One region of the Mesorhizobium sp. 113-3-9 genome, then DNA from elsewhere that is predicted to be linked to it. Evidence: predicted binding sites of a transcription regulator. Region 1 holds the regulator's gene; the other holds the start of a gene.
What was found. The regulator PhoB, encoded in region 1, activates phosphate uptake and scavenging genes when phosphate is short. The targets are predictions, from matches to a motif close to TGTCATNNANCTGTCAT.

Region 1 (9,881 bases):
GCCACCAGCGCGATGGCGCCTGCCGCCAGCAGGCCGAACAGCCCCAGCATCACCGGGATGGCGCGCGACGATGGCTGCGAGAAGGCGCTGGTCGGCCTGAACAATACCGTCCACGGCCGGCCGGCCACCGTGATCTTGCGGGTGACCAGCAGCCGATCGCCAAAGGACGAAGCCGGCGGCGTCTCCGACTGGAACAGGAGGTCGTCGCTGTTCACCGCGCCGTCATAGATTTCCGTGTTGACCGGCAATAGCGGCGCACGGCTGAGCGCGATCTGGAACAGGTCGCGGGCGCGGAAGGCCGCGTAGAGAAAGCCCGCGGTCGAGGATCGCGATGCGTTGATGACCTCAGGTGCTGTTTCGACGTTAAGCCGGACGAAGACCAGGAAGCCGGTGAAAGTCTGCGTGGCGCCGGTGCCTTGGCCCAGTTGCAGCAGCCCGCTTGCGTGCTGCTGGTCATCGGCCATCGCCTTCTCGATCGCCGCGCGCCGCACTGGTTCGCTGAACATATCGTAGCCGATGCTGGCCTGGTTGGACGGATCCATCGGCTCGAAGAGCATGATGGGCGCGCGCCAGGGCTGCGTCGTCTCCGGATAGACTGGATGGCTGGCGCCAAAATCATGCAGGATGTCGCGTTCGACCGCCGCCTCATCGCCCGTCTTGACCAGCCCGAGGAAGCCGATGCCGCGCAGGCCGGCGAAATTGGTGTCGACATCCAGCGCGTTGAAGAACGCCTTGAACTCGCTCTGGGAGATGTCGCCATTGCGGGCATCGAACAGGGCCTGCGTCGACCGCAGCAGGGACAAATGCAGATCGATACGGCTCTCGATCCGGTTGAGTGCGTCATCGGCCGCCGCCTCGAACTTGATGCGGGCGGCTTCCTGCGTCGCGAAATAGGCGAACCCCGCCATGGTCATGCTGATCAGCGCAACGGCGATGAACGCGACAATCGGAAAAAGTTTCTTCAACGGATGATGCGGTCCATGAGCAATACCGGACCTTTATGGGCAAGTCGCCGGGCCAACACAATGGCAAGGCCAACCCATCGCGATCACTGGCACATCACGTGAGCGGCAACGGGAACGTGCGGGAGAGCCATGCCACCCCGCCGAAAGCCCTCAGGCGGCAATCTTCAGCGCACCTGGTCCAGGAATGGCGCCAGGGGGACACTTGCCCAGGATGATCATGCCGAGCACCTCGTCTTGTGTGACGTCGGTGGTGCGCGCGGTGCCGACGACCTGTCCGTTCTTCATCACGCAGACCCGGTCGGCCAGCTCGAACACATCATGGATGTCGTGGCTGATCAGGAAGATGCCGATGCCGTCGGACTTGAGCTGCCTGACCAGTTCACCGACCTGAGCCGTCTCTTGCGGACCCAGAGCCGCCGTCGGTTCGTCCATGATCAGGATACGGGCGTTGAACAGGATCGCGCGTGCGATCGCCACTGATTGCCGCTGTCCGCCCGACAGTTTGATCACCGGTTCCTTGAAGCGCTGGAAGCGGGGATTGAGCCGCCCCATCACCTTGCGCGCCTCGGCCTCCATGGCGACATCGTCGAGCGTGCCCCAGGCGGTCATCAGTTCGCGGCCAAGGAAAAGATTGGCGGCGGCGTCGACATTGTCGGCCAAGGCGAGCGTCTGGTAGATCGTCTCGATGCCGTATCTCTTGGCGTCGCGCGGGTTGGAGATCGAAGCCTCCTCGCCATTGACGAAGATCTGTCCGGCGTCGCGCTTATAGGCGCCCGACAGGATCTTGATCAGCGTCGACTTGCCGGCGCCGTTGTGGCCGAGGAGCGCCACGACCTCGCCCGGGAAAAGATCGATCGAGGCGTCGTCGACGGCCCGGATACCGCCAAAGGCGATCGAGATGTTGCGCATGTCGACCAGCGGCGTGCCGGCGGCGGGAGCGGTTTTTTCAGCCATGGTCTTTCTCCCCCTAAACCCGCTTGCGGTAGACGGTGTCGAGCCAGACGGCGATGACCAGAACGGCGCCGACGACGATGCTCTGCAGCGGCGAGTCGACGCCGAGCAGCACCATGCCGGACTGCAGCGACTGCATCAGCAACGCTCCGAGCATGGCGCCGATGATCGTTCCCGAGCCGCCGGCCAGCGATGTGCCGCCGATGACGGCGGCGGCGATGACAAGCAACTCGTCCAATGTGCCAAGCACGTTGGTCGACGAGTTCTGCCGGGCAGACGAGATCGCGGCGGCGATCGTGGCCAGCACGCCCATGATCATGAACACCTTCATGGTGATCCAGCGTGTGTTGATGCCGGCCAGGTTGGCGGCCTCCGGGTTGCCGCCGATGGCGAAGACATAGCGGCCGAAACGGGTGCGGTTGGTGATGAAGGTCATGATCAGCCCGACGGCGATCGCCATCAGCACCGGGATGGCAATGCCGTGGGCGATGAACAGGCCACCCTCGGGTACGGTGATGTTGTTGGCGGCGGCGTATCTGTTCACGATGCCGATGGGCCAGGGATAGGAATTGGCCAGCCACACCGCGCCCATGATGACGGCGCAGGTGACTGTGCCAAGCAGCGTTTCGGCCCAGACCGGGCGCAACGGGAAGCGGAAGCGCTTGCGCTGCACCCGCCCGTTGAACAGTGCAAACACGACGGCGAGGCAGGCGACGATACCGACGATCCAACTCCAGGTGGCGCCGATCGATCCGGCCGGGCCGCCGCCCATCAGCTGGAACGTGGCATCGAGCGGTGCCACGGTCTGGCCTGACGTGACCCACCAGGCGGCACCGCGCCAGACCAGCAGGCCGCCCAGCGTGACGATGAAGGCCGGCACTTCGAGATAGGCGATGATGAAACCCTGGAAAGCGCCGATCAGCAGCCCGAGCGCCAGCCCGATCACCAGCGCCAGAACCCAGATCCACGGATTGCCGAGTTCAAGCCCGACGAACCGGACCAGGAAATGCACTTGGGCAAAGCCCATGACCATGCCGATCAGGCCCTCGGCGGAGCCGACGGACAGGTCGATATTGCGCATGACGATGACCAGCACCATGCCGCAGGCCATAATGGCGACAGCGGAGGTCTGCACCGACAGGTTCCACAGATTGCGCGGAGTGAGAAAGGTGCGGCTGTCGAAATCGAGCGGATTGACGCCCAGACGCAGACTCGAAATCACGTGCAGCCCGACCCAGATCAGCAACAGGGCACCGATCATGCCGAGCATGCGGGTGTCTATCTCGGTTGCCTTCAGGAACCGGGCGACCGCGCCAAGCTCCGACGCGCGCGCGGTGTCGACCTGCGGGTTGGACGTCGTGTCGGTCATGATTTCCTCCCACCGGCCGGCCATCCGGCACGGATGCCGGAACGCAGCCTAGAAGCTATCCGCCTGAGGCGGAAACACAAATCTTTTTGAGAAAACGCCGGGGCTTGAGAGCAATTCCAGGAAAGGTGCGTAGCGGTTTTCCGTCCGGAATTGCGGAAACAAAGACCAGAGCGGTTCAGCGTATCTAGAAGACACTGAACCGCTCTGCGCCGCGGCGTCATTGTCGAACTGTGCTGCGCCGTTTTAGTTGCAGGCCGCGACGCTGCCGGCGGCGACGCCCGCGCAGACTTCGTCCTTCTTGATCCAGCCGGCATCGATGACGAGATTGAGATTGTCCTTGGTGATGGCGACAGGGGTCAGGAACAGCGACTTGACGGTGTTGCCGCCAGGCGTCGTGAAGTCCTTCACGCCGGCGATGTCGGTCATCTTCTTGCCGTCAGCCAGCTGCGAGGCGATCTCGGCGGCATTCTTGCCGAGCTCGCGCGCATCCTTCCACACCGACACGGTCTGGGTGCCGAGCGCGATGCGGTTCAGCGCGGCATGATCGCCGTCCTGGCCCGACACCGGCACGGTACCGGCAAGGCCTTGCGCCGTCAGCGCCGCGACGACACCGCCTGCGGTGCCGTCATTGGCGGCGACCACGGCATCGACCTTGTTGTCGTTGGCGGTCAGGAACTGTTCCATGTTCTTCTGGGCGTTGGCGGGGAGCCAGCCGTCCGTATAGGCCTCGCCGACATTCTTGATCTTGCCGCTGTCGATGGCCGCCTTGAGCACTTCCATCGAGCCCGAGAACAGGAAATCGGCGTTCGGATCGGCACCCGAGCCCTTGATGAAGACATAGTTGCCTTCCGGCTTGACCTTGAACACTGCGCCGGCCTGCAAGCGGCCGACTTCCTTGTTGTCGAAGGTCAGGTAGAAGACGTCCTTGTTCTCGATCAGGCGGTCATAGCCGACGACCGGAATGCCTTCGTCCAGTGCCTTCTGCACCGCCGGGCCGATCGCCGAGGCATCCTGCGCCAGGATGATCAGCGAGTTGGCGCCCTGCGAGATCAGGCTCTCGACATCGGTAAGCTGCTTGCCGGGATTGGACTGCGCATCGGCGGAAATGTACTTGTCGCCGGCGGCCTCGATCGCCTTCTTCATGGCGGCCTCGTCGGTCTTCCAGCGCTCTTCCTGGAAGTTCGACCACGAAACACCGATGACCTTGTCCTTCGCCTGCGCGACCGACGCAAGCGTCAGCGACATGGCGACACCCGCCAGGATGGCGGCCGTGAATCTCTTCATGATATCCTCCCTGCGCCGCGTATGGCGCGACCAAACTGACCCGAAGGCCGGCACAGAGGCTCTATTTTTTCGAGCCTCAAAAAAAATACTGATCCATCGTCGGAACGCTGTCAACATCGATTCTGATGGATCTTGAGGTGTGGTGGACTTTTTTTCGAGCCTCGCAATAAATAAATGACAGCACCAGCCGCTTCTGCCAGTATTTGCCCCAGTCGCCGGCAGTGTTCGAGGGGCAGTAAGAACCGCGGCGACGGGGAGGATGTGGGAAAGTATGTCGGTCGGAATCCGCCACGACGATCTGCGCCGGCGCAACCGCGCCATGGTGATTGCGGCCGTGCGCCGGGCCGGCCAACCGTCGCGCACCGAGATCGCCGCGACCACCGGCCTCAGCCATTCGACCATATCGGCGATCTCTTCGGACCTGATCGGCGAAGGCATCCTGGTCGAGGGCAAGCCGAGCGAGGCCGGTGCGCTCAAACGCGGCAGGCCACAGGTCGGCCTCGGCCTCAACCCGGAGGCCGCGGCCATCATGACTGTGGTGCTGTCGCTGAATTTCCTGTCCGTCGCCGTCATCGACTATGCCGGCCAGGTGATATCGGAGGAACAGCGCCGGCTGGACACGCTGACCATGTCGCGCGAGGCGCTGATCGGTGAATGCGTCGCCATTGTACGGCGCCGCCTCGAGGATCCCGATATCGACGTGCGCAGCGTCGCCCGCATCGCACTGGCGATCCAGGGGATCACCGACACCGAGGCCAGGGCCATGCTGTGGTCGCCGATCACGCCGCAGACCGACATCGCCTTCGCCGACATACTGGAAGCCGAGTTCGGCATCCCGGCCACCATGGAGAACGACTGCAACATGATGGCGGTGGCGCTGCGCTGGCGCGACCCCGAACGCTACCGCGACGACTTCATCGCCATCCTTTTGTCGCACGGCATCGGCATGGGCCTGGTGCTGAAGGGCGAGCTGTTCACCGGCACCCATTCGTCGGGCGGCGAGTTCGGCCACATGATCCATCGGCCAGGCGGCGCGCTCTGCCGCTGCGGGCGGCGCGGCTGCGTCGAGGCCTATGCCGGCAACTACGCCATCTGGCGCAATGCCAGGCAGCTTGGCGAGGACACCGAACCGGTCGCCGACGTCAGCGACGCGCAGATGCGGGCATTGGCGACGACGGCACGGGAACGGGCCGGGCCCGAGCGCGAAGCCTATCGCAAGGCCGGCGAAGCACTGGGTTATGGCCTCGGCAGCCTGTTCGCGCTGATCGATCCCGCCCCCGTGGCCATGGTCGGCGTCAGCGCCGCCGCCTTCGACCTGATCGAGCCGGCATTGCGCGAGGCGATCGCCCAGACCGCCGGCGGCCAGCACTCGAAATCGATTTCGTTCGACACCGAACCGAACGAGTTGCCCCTGATCCGCGAGGGCTGCGCCATGCGCGCACTGACCTTCGTCGATCAGGAGATCTTCGCGCCGGGCGTGCAGGCAAGAGGCAGTGCCGGGAAGAGCGTTGCCTGAGCTGGCATTCGTCGTTGATGCCGTAGACCCTCGCTTACTTGGAGATTGGCCGTCGTCATCCGTGGGCGGAGCAGGAGCGAAGCTCCGTCGCGGAGACCCTGGGATCCATTCCGTGACCTATGCCACGCAGTGCAGCGGAGCAGGATTTGCGCCGTGGCAACGCTTTGAGGTCGCGGCATGGATCCTTGGGCTGCAGAGCAGCTCCAGGGGTCCGCGCCGCGTCGCTGCGCTCCTTTGCTCGCCCAAGGATACGAAGCCATGAGCGTCTCAGCCAATTGTCAATGCGTGTGACCCGGGAGTGGACACATTCAACCGATCAACGCTTCCGCCTCAAGGCTCTAATCTTCCCTGATCGCGTAGCCTGCCCCACGGATGGTGCGGATGACGTCGGGCATGCGGCCATTGTTGACCGCCTTGCGCAGGCGGCCGACATGCACGTCCACGGTGCGCTCGTCGATATAGATCGTCTCACCCCAGACATTGTCGAGCAGTTGGCTGCGCGAGAAGACGCGGCCGGGATGGCGCATCATGAATTCCAGAAGGCGGAATTCGGTCGGCCCGAGCCGGATCTCGCTCTTCTTGCGGTAGACCCGGTGCGATTCACGGTCGAGCACGATGTCGCCGACCTTGAGCACGCTGGACAGCACTTCCGGCTTGGCGCGGCGCAGCAGCGCCTTGACGCGGGCCATGAATTCCGGCGTCGAGAACGGCTTGACCAGATAGTCGTCGGCACCGGTCGAAAGGCCGCGCACGCGGTCGCTTTCTTCACCCCGCGCGGTAAGCATGATGATCGGCAGCCGTTCGGTCTCGGGCCGCATTCTTAGCCGGCGACAGAGTTCGATGCCGGACACCGCCGGTACCATCCAGTCGAGCACCAGGAGATCGGGCACGTTCTCCTGCAGCCGGATTTCGGCTTCATCGCCGCGGGTTACCACCTCGACCTGATAACCTTCCGATTCCAGATTGTAGCGGAGGAGCACGCCGAGCGGCTCCTCGTCCTCCACCACCATGATGCGTGGTGCGATCATTGACTGGTCACCTCTAAAGCAATCCCAGGAAAAAATATGTAGCGGTTTTCCATCCTGAATTGCGTGAAACAAAGAGATAGAGCGGTTCGGCGTTTCCGCGAAACGCTGAACCGCTCCAACGCTCAAGCCGCCGGCGCCGACATCGCCGTCTCGTCCTGTTTGGGGCGGTTGGCGGGCAGTTGCGTGCCGGTCAGGACATAGTACGCGTTCTCGGCGATGTTGGTCACATGGTCGCCGATGCGTTCGAGATTCTTGGCGCAGAACAACAGATGCGTGCAAGCGGTGATGTTGCGCGGATCCTCCATCATGTAGGTCAGCAGTTCGCGGAACACCGAGGTGTACTTGACGTCGATGCGTTCGTCGTCGGCGCGCAGCTTCGCAAGCGCGGCGGCGTCGCGCGCCGCATACTCCTCGATCACGCCCTGCACCTGGATCAGCACCAGCTGCGCCATGGCGTCGATGGAATGCGACAGGTCGCGCGGCGTTGCGTTGAGACCGACGGTGCCGACGCGCTTGGCGATGTTCTTGGCAAGGTCGCCAATGCGTTCGAGGTCGCCGGCCATGCGGATCGACCCGACGACATGGCGCAGATCGTCGGCCATCGGCTGGCGCTTGGCGATCAGCGTGATGGCGCGATCGTCGAGTTCGCGCTGGCGCGCATCCATGATGGCGTCGTCGGAGACTACGCGCTGTGCCAGCGCGTTGTCGGAATTCAGCAGCGCCTTGGTGGCGCCGCCGACCATCGAACCGGCGAGATCGCCCATGTCGCTGATCAGCCTGCTGATCTGTCCGAGATCCTCGTCGAAGGCTGCGACTGTATGTTCGGCCATGATCCTGGTCCTCGTATGCGTGCGATCAGCCGAAGCGGCCGGTGATGTAGTCTTGCGTGCGCTTCTCGCGAGGCGACGTGAAGATCTTCTCGGTGCGGTCGAATTCGACCAGTTCGCCAAGATACATGAAGGCGGTCTGCTTCGAGACGCGCGCCGCCTGCTGCATGTTGTGGGTGACGATGACGATCGTGTAGTCGGCCTGCAGCTCGTCGATCAGTTCCTCGATCTTGGCGGTCGACAGCGGATCAAGCGCGGAGGCCGGCTCGTCGAGCAGGATGACCTCCGGCTTCACCGCCACCGTGCGGGCGATGCACAGCCGCTGCTGCTGGCCGCCCGACAGGCTGAGGCCGCTGGCATTGAGCTTGTCCTTGACCTCGGTCCACAAAGCGGCGCGCTTCAGCGCCTGCTCGACACGACCGTCCATCTCGGCCTTGCTGATCTTCTCATAGAGCCTGACGCCGAAGGCGATGTTCTCGTAGATCGACATCGGGAACGGCGTCGGCTTCTGGAACACCATGCCGATTTTGGTGCGCAAAAGGTTGAGGTCCTGCGAGCGGTCGAGAACGTTCTGGCCGTCGAGCAGCACCTGGCCCTCCGCGGTCTGCTTGGGGTAGAGCTCGTAGATGCGGTTGAAGACGCGCAGCAGCGTCGACTTTCCGCAACCGGAAGGGCCGATGAAGGCGGTGACGCTGCGCTCGGGCAGCGACAGCGTGATATCCTTCAGCGCCTTCGATTGGCCGTAGTAGAAGTTGAGGTTCTTGACCTCGATCTTGGCCTTGGCCGCCGCCTCGGCGGCGATCGTCATGTCTGGAGACAACATCTGGCTCATTTGTCCTCTCTGCGTCCGGTCAGGCTGCGCGCAAAGATGCTGAGCGCGAGAACCGTCAATGTGATTATGAGTGCGCCGGTCCAGGCCAGCTGCTGCCATTCCTCGTAGGGACTGAGAGCGAACTGGAAGATGGTGACTGGCAGGCTGGCCATCGGCGCGTTGAGATTGCTGGACCAGAACTGGTTGTTCAGCGCCGTGAAAAGAAGGGGTGCGGTCTCGCCGGAGATGCGGGCGATGGCCAGCAATATGCCGGTGACGATGCCGGAAAGCGCCGCGCGATAGGCAACCGAACGGATGACCACCCAGCGCGGCGCGCCGATCGCGGTGCCGGCTTCGCGCAACGCGTTCGGCACCAGATTGAGCATGTCCTCGGTGGTGCGCACGACCACCGGGATGACCAGGATGGCCAGCGCGACGGCACCGGCGATCGCCGAGAAATGCCCCATCGGCCGCACCATCAGCTCATAGACGAACAGGCCAATGATGATCGATGGCGCCGACAGAAGGATGTCGTTGATGAAGCGCACCACGGTGGTGAGCTTCGAGAAGCGGCCGTATTCAGCCATGTAGGTGCCTGCCAGAACGCCGATCGGCGTACCGACGATGATGCCGATGATGGTCATCACGATGCTGCCGTAGATGGCGTTGAGCAGGCCGCCGGCGTCACCGGGCGGCGGAGTCATTTCCGTGAAGACCGACAGCGAGACCCCCGACAGGCCCTTGTAGAGCAGTGCGCCAAGGATCAGCGCCAGCCAGGCGAGGCCGATGCCGGCGGCGACGACGCACAGCGTCATCATCACGCCATTCTTGCGCTTGCGGCTTTGGTGAAGCGATGTGGCTGTCGACATCGGTCAGGCTCCCGTGCGGGCATCGATGCGCATCAGCATGTAGCGTGCGATGGCAAGGATCAGGAAGGTGATAACGAACAGGATCAGGCCGAGCGCGACCAGCGACGAGGTGTAGAGATCGCCGACGGCTTCGGTGAATTCGTTGGCGATGGTCGCGGAGATGGTGGTTGCCGGTGCGAACAGCGACGTCGAGATGCGGTGGGCGTTGCCGATGACGAAGGTCACCGCCATTGTTTCACCAAGCGCGCGGCCGAGAGCCAG
Region 2 (9,881 bases), 370 kb from region 1:
CCGCCGACCTCTCCTAATCGTGCACCACAGGACGACCTAACCCTGCTCGGCCTGGATCCGGTTGTAGTCGTGGATCGTCCGGCTCAGCCGGCGGCGCAGGAAGTTGGATATGTTGTCGAAGATGAAGACGACGAGCAGGATCAGCAGCACCATGTAGAAGACGTTGGCCCAGTTGGAGTTGGTGCGCATCGCTTCCCACAATTTCAGGCCGATGCCGCCGGCGCCGACGGCGCCGATGATGGTGGCGCCCCTGGTGTTGGATTCCCACTGGTAGAGGGTCTGGCTGATGAAGACCGGAATGACTTCCGGCATCACACCGTAGCGCTGCACCAGGAGACCGTTGGCACCAGTCGACAGCACACCTTCGCGCGGCTTGTCGTCGATGTTTTCCAGCGCCTCGGAATAGGTTTTGCCGAGCGTGCCGATCTCGGTGAAGAAGATCGCGGCACTGCCGGCGAGCGGGCCGGGGCCGAAGGCGCGGGTGAAGAACAAGGCCCAGATCAGCATGTCGACCGAGCGCATGAAGTCGAAGAAGCGCTTGAGGACCTGGCTGAGCACGCCGCTCGGCGTGATGTTGCGGGCGGCGAAGAAGGCAAGCGGGAAGGCGACGATGCCGCCGAGCAGGGTGCCCAGAAACGCCATGACGATGGTTTGCAAAAGCTTCGTCCAGACGTCGCCGTGTTGCCACTGGGCGTTGTTCCAGATGTTGTCGCCGGCCAGCGCCAGGTTCGACGTGCCCGGCTTCAGCTCAGGCCCCGACACGATCAGCGAGAGCACTTCGCCCGCCGATTTGCCGAAGAAGGGCGAGCGTGTGTCGAAGACGAAATTCGCCCAGCCGAGGAAGCGCTTGCGCACCTTGACGCGGTCGACGGTGACGCGCACCTCGCCGACGAAGCCCATCTTGGCGACCACCTCGTCGTCATGGGCGGTGATCCAGTCCGGCACCGGACCTGATATCACCGGCTTGCCGCTGGTCAGCGCAACAGGCACGGTCTCGCCGTTGGCCGTGATTGTCGCCTGTGCCTTGTCGAAGGTGACGGATTTTGCCGGGCCGTCGATCAGCACGGTGAATGTGCCGTCCGGATTTTTGATTACCCAGTCGGGGTTCGGGTTCTCGCCAAGGGCCGAAAAGCGCGGGTATTTTGGCGTGATCTCCGGCTGGTCGAGACGGAATTCCGGCTGCAAATCGTAGCTGATCCATTGTGTCAGGAAGAGCGGCAGACGCTCCCAGTGCGATTCCCGCAGCACTTGCGGCAGGTTGAAGAACCACAGGACATAGATGAGGTAAGTCAGGATGCCGACAAACAGGAAGAGCGGGGCGAAGCGCTTGTGCAGCGGCCGCCGGAACACTTGCGGATAGCGCTCCTCGATCGACAGCATTTCCTCGGCGGTCATGGTCGTTTGTCTTTCCATTTGGCCATGACCTCTTGGACAAAACGGTTCCCGCTTGTCCGAGAAAACCGGATGCCACTTTTCGCTAACGCGGTCCTTCGGTTCGGTGTCATGGCCTAAGCCCCCATCAGAAAGGCTTGCTCGCCGACCAGCTTGCGGCGCAGCCAGGCGGAAAACTGGTCGATGATGAAGATGGTCGTGAACAAGAGCAGCACCAGCGCCAGTGTCTTGGCGCCGAAGCCGCGCGAGATGGAGAGCTTCAACTCCTCGCCGATGCCGCCGCCGCCGACGGCGCCGATGATGGTCGAGGCGCGGACATTGATCTCGACGCGCAGCAGCGTGTAGGACGTGAAATTGGGCAGCACCTGCGGCAGGCCGGCAAAGCGCACCCGCTCGAACCAGTTGGCGCCGACCGCGCGAAGGCCTTCCTCGGCACGCATGTCGATGTTCTCGTTGATCTCGTAGAACAGCTTGCCGAGCGCGCCGATCGAATGCAGGCCGATGGCGATGATGGCGGCGATCGGACCGATGGAGACAATTGCCGCGAACAGGCCGGCAATGACGATCTCGGGGAAGGCGCGCAGCAGCTCCATGAAACGCTTGACGATCAGCCGCAGCGCCGGATGGGGCGTCAGGTTGCGGGCCGCGATGAAGGAAAAGGGCACGGCGAAGATGAAGCCGATGAAGGTGGAGACCAGCGCCACGTTCACCGTGGTCAGCATCAGCTCGAAATATTCGGGAATGTAGAACCCGCCCCAGACATAGATGCGGCCGAGCGGGAAATTGTATTCCTGGGTGCCGGTATCATGCGGCGAGGCAATGTCGAACATTGCCCGCCAGACGTCGTTCCAGTCCTTGGGGACCAGCCAGCTCAAGAAATCCAGGATATGCGGCAGCCGATCGAAGAAGTGTCCGGCATTGGCTTCGTCGGCGAACCACATGCTGGCGAACATCGCGGCGAGCAGCAGGCCAACGCCGAGCACGGTATAGAGCCTGCGCAGCGACGTCTGGCGTCGCCAGGCATCGGCCATCGGATGAGGGGCGCCGGAGGGGGCTGTCACGGAAAGGGTCATGATCGGAGATGCAAAAAGGGCGGTGTTTTTGAACACCGCCCTTCTTGATTTCGCCGTTAGCCGCCGATGGCTGCCTTACGGGCTTCGACGATGACGTTGTAGAAATCCGGCTTCACCGGAACGTAGCCGGTGAAATCGCCACCTTCGACGCCTTCGAAGCAAGCCTTGTCCTTCTTCGGCAGTTCGGTGAAGAAGGCGGCGAGCTTGGCGGTCATCTCGTCGCCGAGCGCGGTGCGCACGACCAGCGGGCCGTTCGGGATCAGGCCCGAGCGCCAGACTTCGACGAAGTCGTTCGGGTCGACAGCGCCCTTGGCGACGACCTTGTGGAAGGTGCCGGAGGTGAAGCCGTTCTTGAAGTCGCCGATGCCCGAGGAATCGTCGACAGCGACATCGACCTTGCCGTCGCGCACGGCCAGGATGTTGTTCTCATGGCCGCCGTTGAACTGGGTCGAGGCGAAATAGGTCTCGTTGGAGGCGCCGGTGTCCTTCGGAATCTGGGTCAGCGGGATCAGGTAGCCGGAGGTCGAATCCGGATCGGCATAGCCGAGCTTCTTGCCCTTGGCCGACTTGATGTCGGTGATGCCGGAAGACTTGAGCGCCAGGCCGATCGAATAATAGCCGGTCGCGCCGTCGGTCTGCTGGGTGGTGAGGATCGGGGTGACCGCCTTCGGATCCTTGATGTAGACGCTGGCATAGCCGGAGGCGCCGAGTTCGGCGAAGTCGAGCGTGCCACCGAGCAGGCCCTGGATGACGCCGTCGTAGTCGGCGGCGGGGAACAGCGAGACCTTCTCGAAGCCGAATTCGGCCTTCAGATGGTCGGCCAGGCACTGGTAGTTGCGCAGCCGGTCGGTTTCGTTTTCACCGCCGAGGATGCCGACGCGGAATTCCTTCAGATCGGCGGCGTGGGCCATGCTGGTCGCCATGGCGAGCACCGAAACGGCGCCGAAAACCATCTTCCTGAACATTTGATGTCTCTCCTGTAAGTTCCGGCCCCGCGCCGGCAACGTTCTTGATCTTGACAAATGCCCTTGACGCGGGCGGACGATCCAGGCCGCTCTTTCTTGAACTCAGTAACCCGGGAATGCGGGTTCGAGCGGTCCGGCGGATGCTGCGATCTTTTGCTTGAAGGCAACGCTGGTGGAGGTGATGGCCTCCGATATCTCTGCGCCATTGCTGTCGGCGCCATAGACGAGGCGCACGGCCTCTCGGTTCAGCTCTTCGGGCGGGCCGTCGAAGACGACCTTGCCGGCGGCCATGCCGATGATGCGGTTGCAATAGGCACGCGCTGTATCGAGCGTATGCAGATTGGTGACGACGGTGATGCCTTCGCGCAGGTTGATGTCCTGCAGGGAATCCATCACCACCTTGGCGTTGAGCGGGTCGAGCGAGGCGATCGGCTCGTCGGCGAGGATAACCTTTGGCTGCTGCATCATGGCGCGGGCGATGGCGACGCGCTGCTGCTGTCCACCTGACAGCGTGCCGGCTGGCTGCAGAGCGGTACGGGCGATGTCGAGCCGCTCCAGGGCGGCGACTGCCTCGGCGCATTCGGCGCGTGAAAACATACCGAGAAGGTTGGACAGGGTCGAACGATGGTTCAACTTGCCGAGCAGCACATTGGTCAACACGTCGAGGCGCGGCACCAGGTTGAACTGCTGGAAGATCATGGCGCAGTCGCGCTGCCAGCGCCGCAGCGGTGAGCCGCGCAACTGGGAGACCTCGGCGCCGTCAAAAAAAATCGACCCCTGGCTGGGGTCGACGAGACGGTTGATCATGCGAAGAAGGGTCGATTTGCCGGCGCCCGAACGGCCGATGACGCCGACCATCTGACCCTGCGGGATCGAGATGGTGACGTCGCTGACGGCGGTGTTCTTGCCAAATCGTCGGCTGACACCGCGGATTTCGAGCGTGGCAGAGCTTGCTGACATGGGCTGGTTCCAGTCCGGTCCATATTGATCGTCAGGCATTCGCCTAACGCAGCCACATGAACCTGCCGTGTCGCCAGCATGTCAGTTTTGTTACGCTCCACAGGCTTGGCGGCTGGCGCCTTGCCGGAGATCAGCCGAGCACCAGCAATTCCTCGAAATGCTTCATGTCGCGGAAAGCGCAGAAGGCGGGCGCCTTGATCTCGATTGTCGGAGCCTGCCTTGCGAAAAGCGCCAGGCAATCGTCGAACAGCGCCTGCCAGGCCGCGGCCCTGTCGTCGGCGAGACGCTGGATCTGGTAGGCGAAGGTGATGTGGAAGACGTAGGTGTCGTGATCGGGATGCCGGTAGCCGAACGGAACCGCCAGTGCATCGCGCCACTTACGCATGACCCGCACATCCTCGTCCGTCGCGCCGGCAACGGTGAGGCCGGTCGGCACGACCTCGACCACCTTGATGTTGAAGGGGCCGAGCCCCTCGAAACCCTTCAGGCGTTCCAGATAAAGGCGAGTCATCGCATCGATGCCGGTGTCGAGCGGCACGTCCTGCGGCCAGTAGGGCAGGCGGCGGCGATATTCGATGATGCCCTGGAATAGGGTCATGTGCAGGCTGGAGACAGGCGTGAAGGCGAGCCGGTCGGCGTCAGGCATCGCCAGCATCTTCTCACGCACGCCAAGCACCACAGCCTCGGATGGCGAACCTCCGACCAGGTGGCTGACGACGGTGTTGCCTGGCTCGGTCAGAAAATTGCCCGACGTGTCGTAGCGGGTGCCGAGATGCGCTGGCGAGGCCGGATTGGAGCCGGCAAAGAATCCGGCGAGCGAGGGTCTGACGGTGTCGGGCATGGCGATCTCCTTGGGGAGATGGCGTCCTGTCCGAGTCCTGTGTCAAGGATGTGAACAGGCTCCCCGATGACGATGATGCGAGGGAGCCATCTTTGCTGGAACTGCCTTACCCCTGGTATTTCTCCAGGAACGCCTCGGCCGAAAGTTCGCGAAAATCGTCAAGTGACGCGCGCAGCCTGGCATGGTCCCAGTCCCACCAGGCAAGCGCCTGGTATCGTTCAGCGGTGCGGCGGTCGAAGCGCTCGCGGATCGGCTTTGCCGGCACGCCGGCGACGATGGTGTAGGGCGCGACATCCTTCGACACGACGGCTCCCGCGCCGACCGCGGCGCCATCGCCGACAGTAACGCCGGGCAGGACGGTCGAACCGTGGCCGAGCCAGGTGTCGTGGCCGATGCTGACGCGCTTGGCGCGGCGTTGGGCGAAGAACTGGCTCTCATGCTCGGCATCGTCCCAATAGTCCGACGCGCGGTAGGTGAAATGGTGCAGCGTCGGCCGCCAGGTCGGGTGGTTGGTGGCGTTGAGGCGCACGCTTGCGGCGATGTTGGCGAACTTGCCGATCGTCGCGCACCAGACGGCGCAGTCCTGCATCATGTAGGAATAGTCGCCGAGTTCGCTTTCCGAGACCCTGCTGCGGTCGGCGATCTCGGTCCAGCGGCCAAGCGTCGAGTTGTGTACCTCCGCCGTCGGGTGGACCAGCGGCGTCTCCGACAATTTCCTGGTCATGCGGCGAGTTTTCCCGGAGCAAAGGCGGTGACGTCGATGATGCGGTCGGCAACCGCCTCGCGCACATCGTGATCGTGGAAGATGCCGAGCAGGGCGACATCCGCCGCCTTCTTGGCGGCGATGAGTTCGATCACCACGTCGCGGTTGGTGGCGTCGAGCGAGGCGGTCGGCTCGTCGAGCAGCAGGATCGGGTGTTCGGTGATGAAGCCGCGCGCGATGTTGACGCGCTGCTGCTCACCGCCGGAGAAGGTCGCCGGCGGCAGCGCCCAGAGTTTTTCCGGCAGGTTGAGCTTCGCCAGGAGTGCGCGCGCCTTGCCTCTGGCCGCCTCGCGCTCCTCGCCGCGTTCGACCAGCGGCTCCGCGACGACATCGAGCGCCGAAACGCGCGGCACGGTGCGCAGGAACTGGCTGACATAGCCGATCGTTTGCCGGCGCACGGCAAGCACGGTGCGCGGGCTGGCATTGGCGAGATCGATCAGCCCGTCGTCGTGCCTGACGATGATCTGGCCTTCATCGACGGCATAGTTGCCGTAGAGCATCTTCAGGATCGAGCTCTTGCCGGCACCGGACGGGCCGCCGAGCACCGTGCATTCGCCAGCCTTGATCGAGAACGAGACACCAGCGACGACCGGCAGCTTGATGCCGTCGCGCAGGTGCATGGTGAAGCTCTTGGCGACGTCGGAAACAACGAGCGGGGTTGGCATGATCAGTGTCCTTTGTCTTGCCGCATGATCCGGTCCGAAAGCCGGCTTCCACTTTTCGGGATCATGCGGCTACACCTGCAAAATCGAGGAAACGAGAAGCTGCGTGTAAGGGGCGCGGGGATCGTCGAGGACGCGGTCGGTGAGTCCGCTTTCGACGACGCGGCCGTCCTTCATCACCATCATGCGCTGCGACAGAAGACGTGCGACGGCAAGGTCGTGGGTGACGACGATGGCCGCCAGGCCAAGATCGTTGACCAGTCCGCGCAGCAGATCAAGCAGGCGCGCCTGCACCGAGACGTCGAGGCCGCCGGTCGGCTCATCCATGAACACCAGCCGTGGCCCGGTGACGAGGTTGCGGGCGATCTGCAGGCGCTGGCGCATGCCGCCGGAAAAGGCGCGGGGCTCGTCGTCGATGCGGTCCTGCTCGATCTCGACGCGCGACAGCCAATCGACGGCCGTGGCGCGGATCTTGCCGTAGTGGCGGTCGCCGACCGCCATCAGCCGTTCGCCGACATTGGCGCCGGCCGATACCGTCATGCGCAGGCCATCGGCCGGGTTCTGGTGGACGAAGCCCCAGTCGGTGCGCATCAGGAAGCGGCGTTCGGCCTCGCTCATGCGGTAGAGCTCACGGAACTGGCCGTCACGCATGCGGTAGCTGGCGGTGCCGGAGGACGGCAGCAGCCGCGTCGACAGGCAGTTGAGCAGCGTCGTCTTGCCGGAGCCGGATTCGCCGACGACAGCCAGGACTTCACCGGGCCACAGGTCGAAGGAGACGTTGTCGCAGCCGACGCGCGAACCGTAGAATTTGGAGAGCGCCGAGACGCGCAGCAACGGTTCGTCGGTCATTGTGCCGGCTCCATTTTTTCCGAGGCATGATGGGCATCGGGGGCACGGTGGCCGCGATGGCCGTCGGCTCGCCGCTTCTCGCAGTGGTCGGTGTCGGAGCAGACGAACATGTGGCCGCCATGGTCATCGAGGATGACTTCGTCGAGATAGACATTCTCGGCGGCGCACAGTGCGCAGGGCTGGTCGAAGGTCTGCACCTCGAAGGGGTGATCCTCGAAGTCGAGGCTGACGACCTCGGTGAAGGGCGGCACCGCGTAGATGCGCTTTTCGCGGCCGGCGCCGAACAGCTGCAGGGCAGGCGAGCGGTGCATCTTGGGATTGTCGAATTTCGGCGTCGGCGAGGGGTCCATCACATAGCGGCCTTCGACCTTCACCGGATAGGCATAGGTGGTGGCGATGCGGCCATGCTTGGCGATGTCCTCGTAAAGCTTCACATGCATGAGGCCGTATTCCTCCAGCGCATGCATTTTTCGCGTTTCCGTTTCGCGCGGTTCGAGGAAGCGCAGCGGCTCAGGGATCGGCACCTGGTAGACCAGCACCTGGCCCGCGGTCAGCGGATGCTCGGGGATGCGGTGGCGGGTCTGGATGATGGTGGCGCTGGCGGTATCGGTGGTCACCGCGACATTGGCGACCTTCTTGAAGAAGGCGCGGATCGACACCGCATTGGTGGTGTCGTCGGCGCCCTGGTCGATGACCTTCAGCACGTCATCTGGGCCGATGATCGAGGCAGTGACCTGGACGCCGCCGGTGCCCCAGCCATAGGGCATCGGCATTTCGCGCGAGGCGAACGGCACCTGATAGCCCGGAATGGCGATACCCTTGAGGATCGCCCGGCGGATCATCCTTTTGGTCTGCTCGTCGAGATAGGCAAAGTTGTAGGTGGCGATGTCGGTCATGATGCTGCCTCCAATCCCTTGGCATAGCGCTCCAGGCGGTCCGCAAGCGTGCCGGTGTGCAGTTCGAACATGTGATTGTCGTCGTCGTAGAAATAGATCGAGCGGCCTTCACCCTCGACGCGCGGACGCGGCGGACGCATGTCGAGGCCGAGCTTGGCGACACGCTCGGCGTAGTGGTCGAAATCGGTGTCATCGATCTTGAAGGCGATGTGGTTGTAGCTGCGCTCCGGCAGCGCCTCGCCTTGCATGATGGCGATCCAGATGTCGCCGATCAGGAAGAATTTTTCGCGCGACAGCGAGAACTGTTCGGCATCGCTGGCATAGACTTCGCGCGCTTCGAAAACTCCGGTCAGGATCTCGGTCATCCGGTCGAGATCCCTGACGATGAAGGTCATGTGGGACAGGCCTTCGATCATTCCGCTGCCTCCCGCTTTTCTTCAGCCTTGGCGGGGTTCTCCCGGGCCTCATACTCGGCGCGCATGCGGCGCACGAGGTCGAGTTCGGCCTGGAAGTCGACATAATGCGGCAGCTTCAGATGCTCGACGAAGCCGGTCGCCTGGACGTTGTCGGAATGCGAGATGACGAACTCCTCGTCCTGGGCGGCGGCGACTATGTCCTCGCCGAGTTCGGAGGCGCGCAGAGCCCGGTCGCAGAGCGCCATGGCCATCGCCTTGCGCTCGCTCTGGCCGAAGACGAGGCCGTAGCCGCGGGTGAATTGCGGCGGTGCCTTGGCCGATCCCTTGAACTGATTGACCATCTGGCATTCGGTGACCCGCACCGTGCCGAGCGGGGCGGCGAAAGGCAGTTCCGGAATGTCGAGTTCCAGCTCGACCTCGCCGATGCGGATTTCGCCGACGAAGGGATGGTTGCGGGCGTAGCCGCGCTGGGTGGAATAGCCGAGCGCCAGCAGGAAACCTTCGTCACCGCGCGACAGCGCCTGCAGGCGGATGTCGCGCGCCATCGGGAATTCCAGCGGCTCGCGGGTGATGTCGCCGGGGACATGATCCTGCGGCATCTCGCCATCCGGTTCGATCAGGCCCTCGCGGGCGAGGATCGCCGAGACGCGCGGCATGGCCTGCGCTTCAGTCTCGCGCTGCAACGGTTCGGCGACATCGGCGCCGGCGGCAAGCTCGGGATCGAGCAGCCGGTGGGTGTAGTCGAAGGTCGGGCCAAGCAACTGGCCGCCGGGCAAGTCCTTGTAGGTTGCCGACACACGCCGTTCGACCCGCATGGCGCCGGTGTCGATCGGTCTGGAATAGCCGAAACGCGGCAGCGTGGTGCGATAGGCGCGCACCAGGAAGATCGCCTCGATCATGTCGCCGCGCGCCTGGACGATGGCGAGTGCCGCCAGTTCACGATCATAGAGCGAGCCTTCGCTCATCACCCGATCGACGCCGAGCGACAACTGCTCGACGATCTGGTCGAGGCGCAGCGCGGGCACCGAACGGTCGCCGCGCCGGCGGTCGGCGAGAAGGCTGTG

Region 2: a site for PhoB is predicted at 4,469-4,485, ahead of phnC (phosphonate ABC transporter ATP-binding protein). Genes of this name have one in related genera too.

What each region holds. Positions count from the first base shown of each region.
Region 1 is NZ_AP023246.1:1,640,686-1,650,566, reverse strand. Features, by position in the region: gene MesoLj_RS08000 (CHASE domain-containing protein) at 1-965, opposite strand, end outside; gene MesoLj_RS07995 (ATP-binding cassette domain-containing protein) at 1,116-1,919, opposite strand; gene MesoLj_RS07990 (sugar ABC transporter permease) at 1,933-3,285, opposite strand; gene xylF (D-xylose ABC transporter substrate-binding protein) at 3,529-4,569, opposite strand; gene MesoLj_RS07980 (ROK family transcriptional regulator) at 4,841-6,085, shown strand; gene phoB (phosphate regulon transcriptional regulator PhoB) at 6,424-7,113, opposite strand; gene phoU (phosphate signaling complex protein PhoU) at 7,236-7,943, opposite strand; gene pstB (phosphate ABC transporter ATP-binding protein PstB) at 7,969-8,772, opposite strand; gene pstA (phosphate ABC transporter permease PstA) at 8,769-9,620, opposite strand; gene pstC (phosphate ABC transporter permease subunit PstC) at 9,624-9,881, opposite strand, start outside.
Region 2 is NZ_AP023246.1:2,015,575-2,025,455, forward strand. Features, by position in the region: gene phnE (phosphonate ABC transporter, permease protein PhnE) at 37-1,413, opposite strand; gene phnE (phosphonate ABC transporter, permease protein PhnE) at 1,509-2,465, opposite strand; gene phnD (phosphonate ABC transporter substrate-binding protein) at 2,522-3,430, opposite strand; gene phnC (phosphonate ABC transporter ATP-binding protein) at 3,533-4,390, opposite strand; gene MesoLj_RS09775 (DUF1868 domain-containing protein) at 4,521-5,231, opposite strand; gene MesoLj_RS09780 (DapH/DapD/GlmU-related protein) at 5,338-5,955, opposite strand; gene phnL (phosphonate C-P lyase system protein PhnL) at 5,952-6,659, opposite strand; gene phnK (phosphonate C-P lyase system protein PhnK) at 6,729-7,505, opposite strand; gene MesoLj_RS09795 (alpha-D-ribose 1-methylphosphonate 5-phosphate C-P-lyase PhnJ) at 7,502-8,401, opposite strand; gene fosX (FosX/FosE/FosI family fosfomycin resistance hydrolase) at 8,398-8,817, opposite strand; gene MesoLj_RS09805 (carbon-phosphorus lyase complex subunit PhnI) at 8,814-9,881, opposite strand, start outside.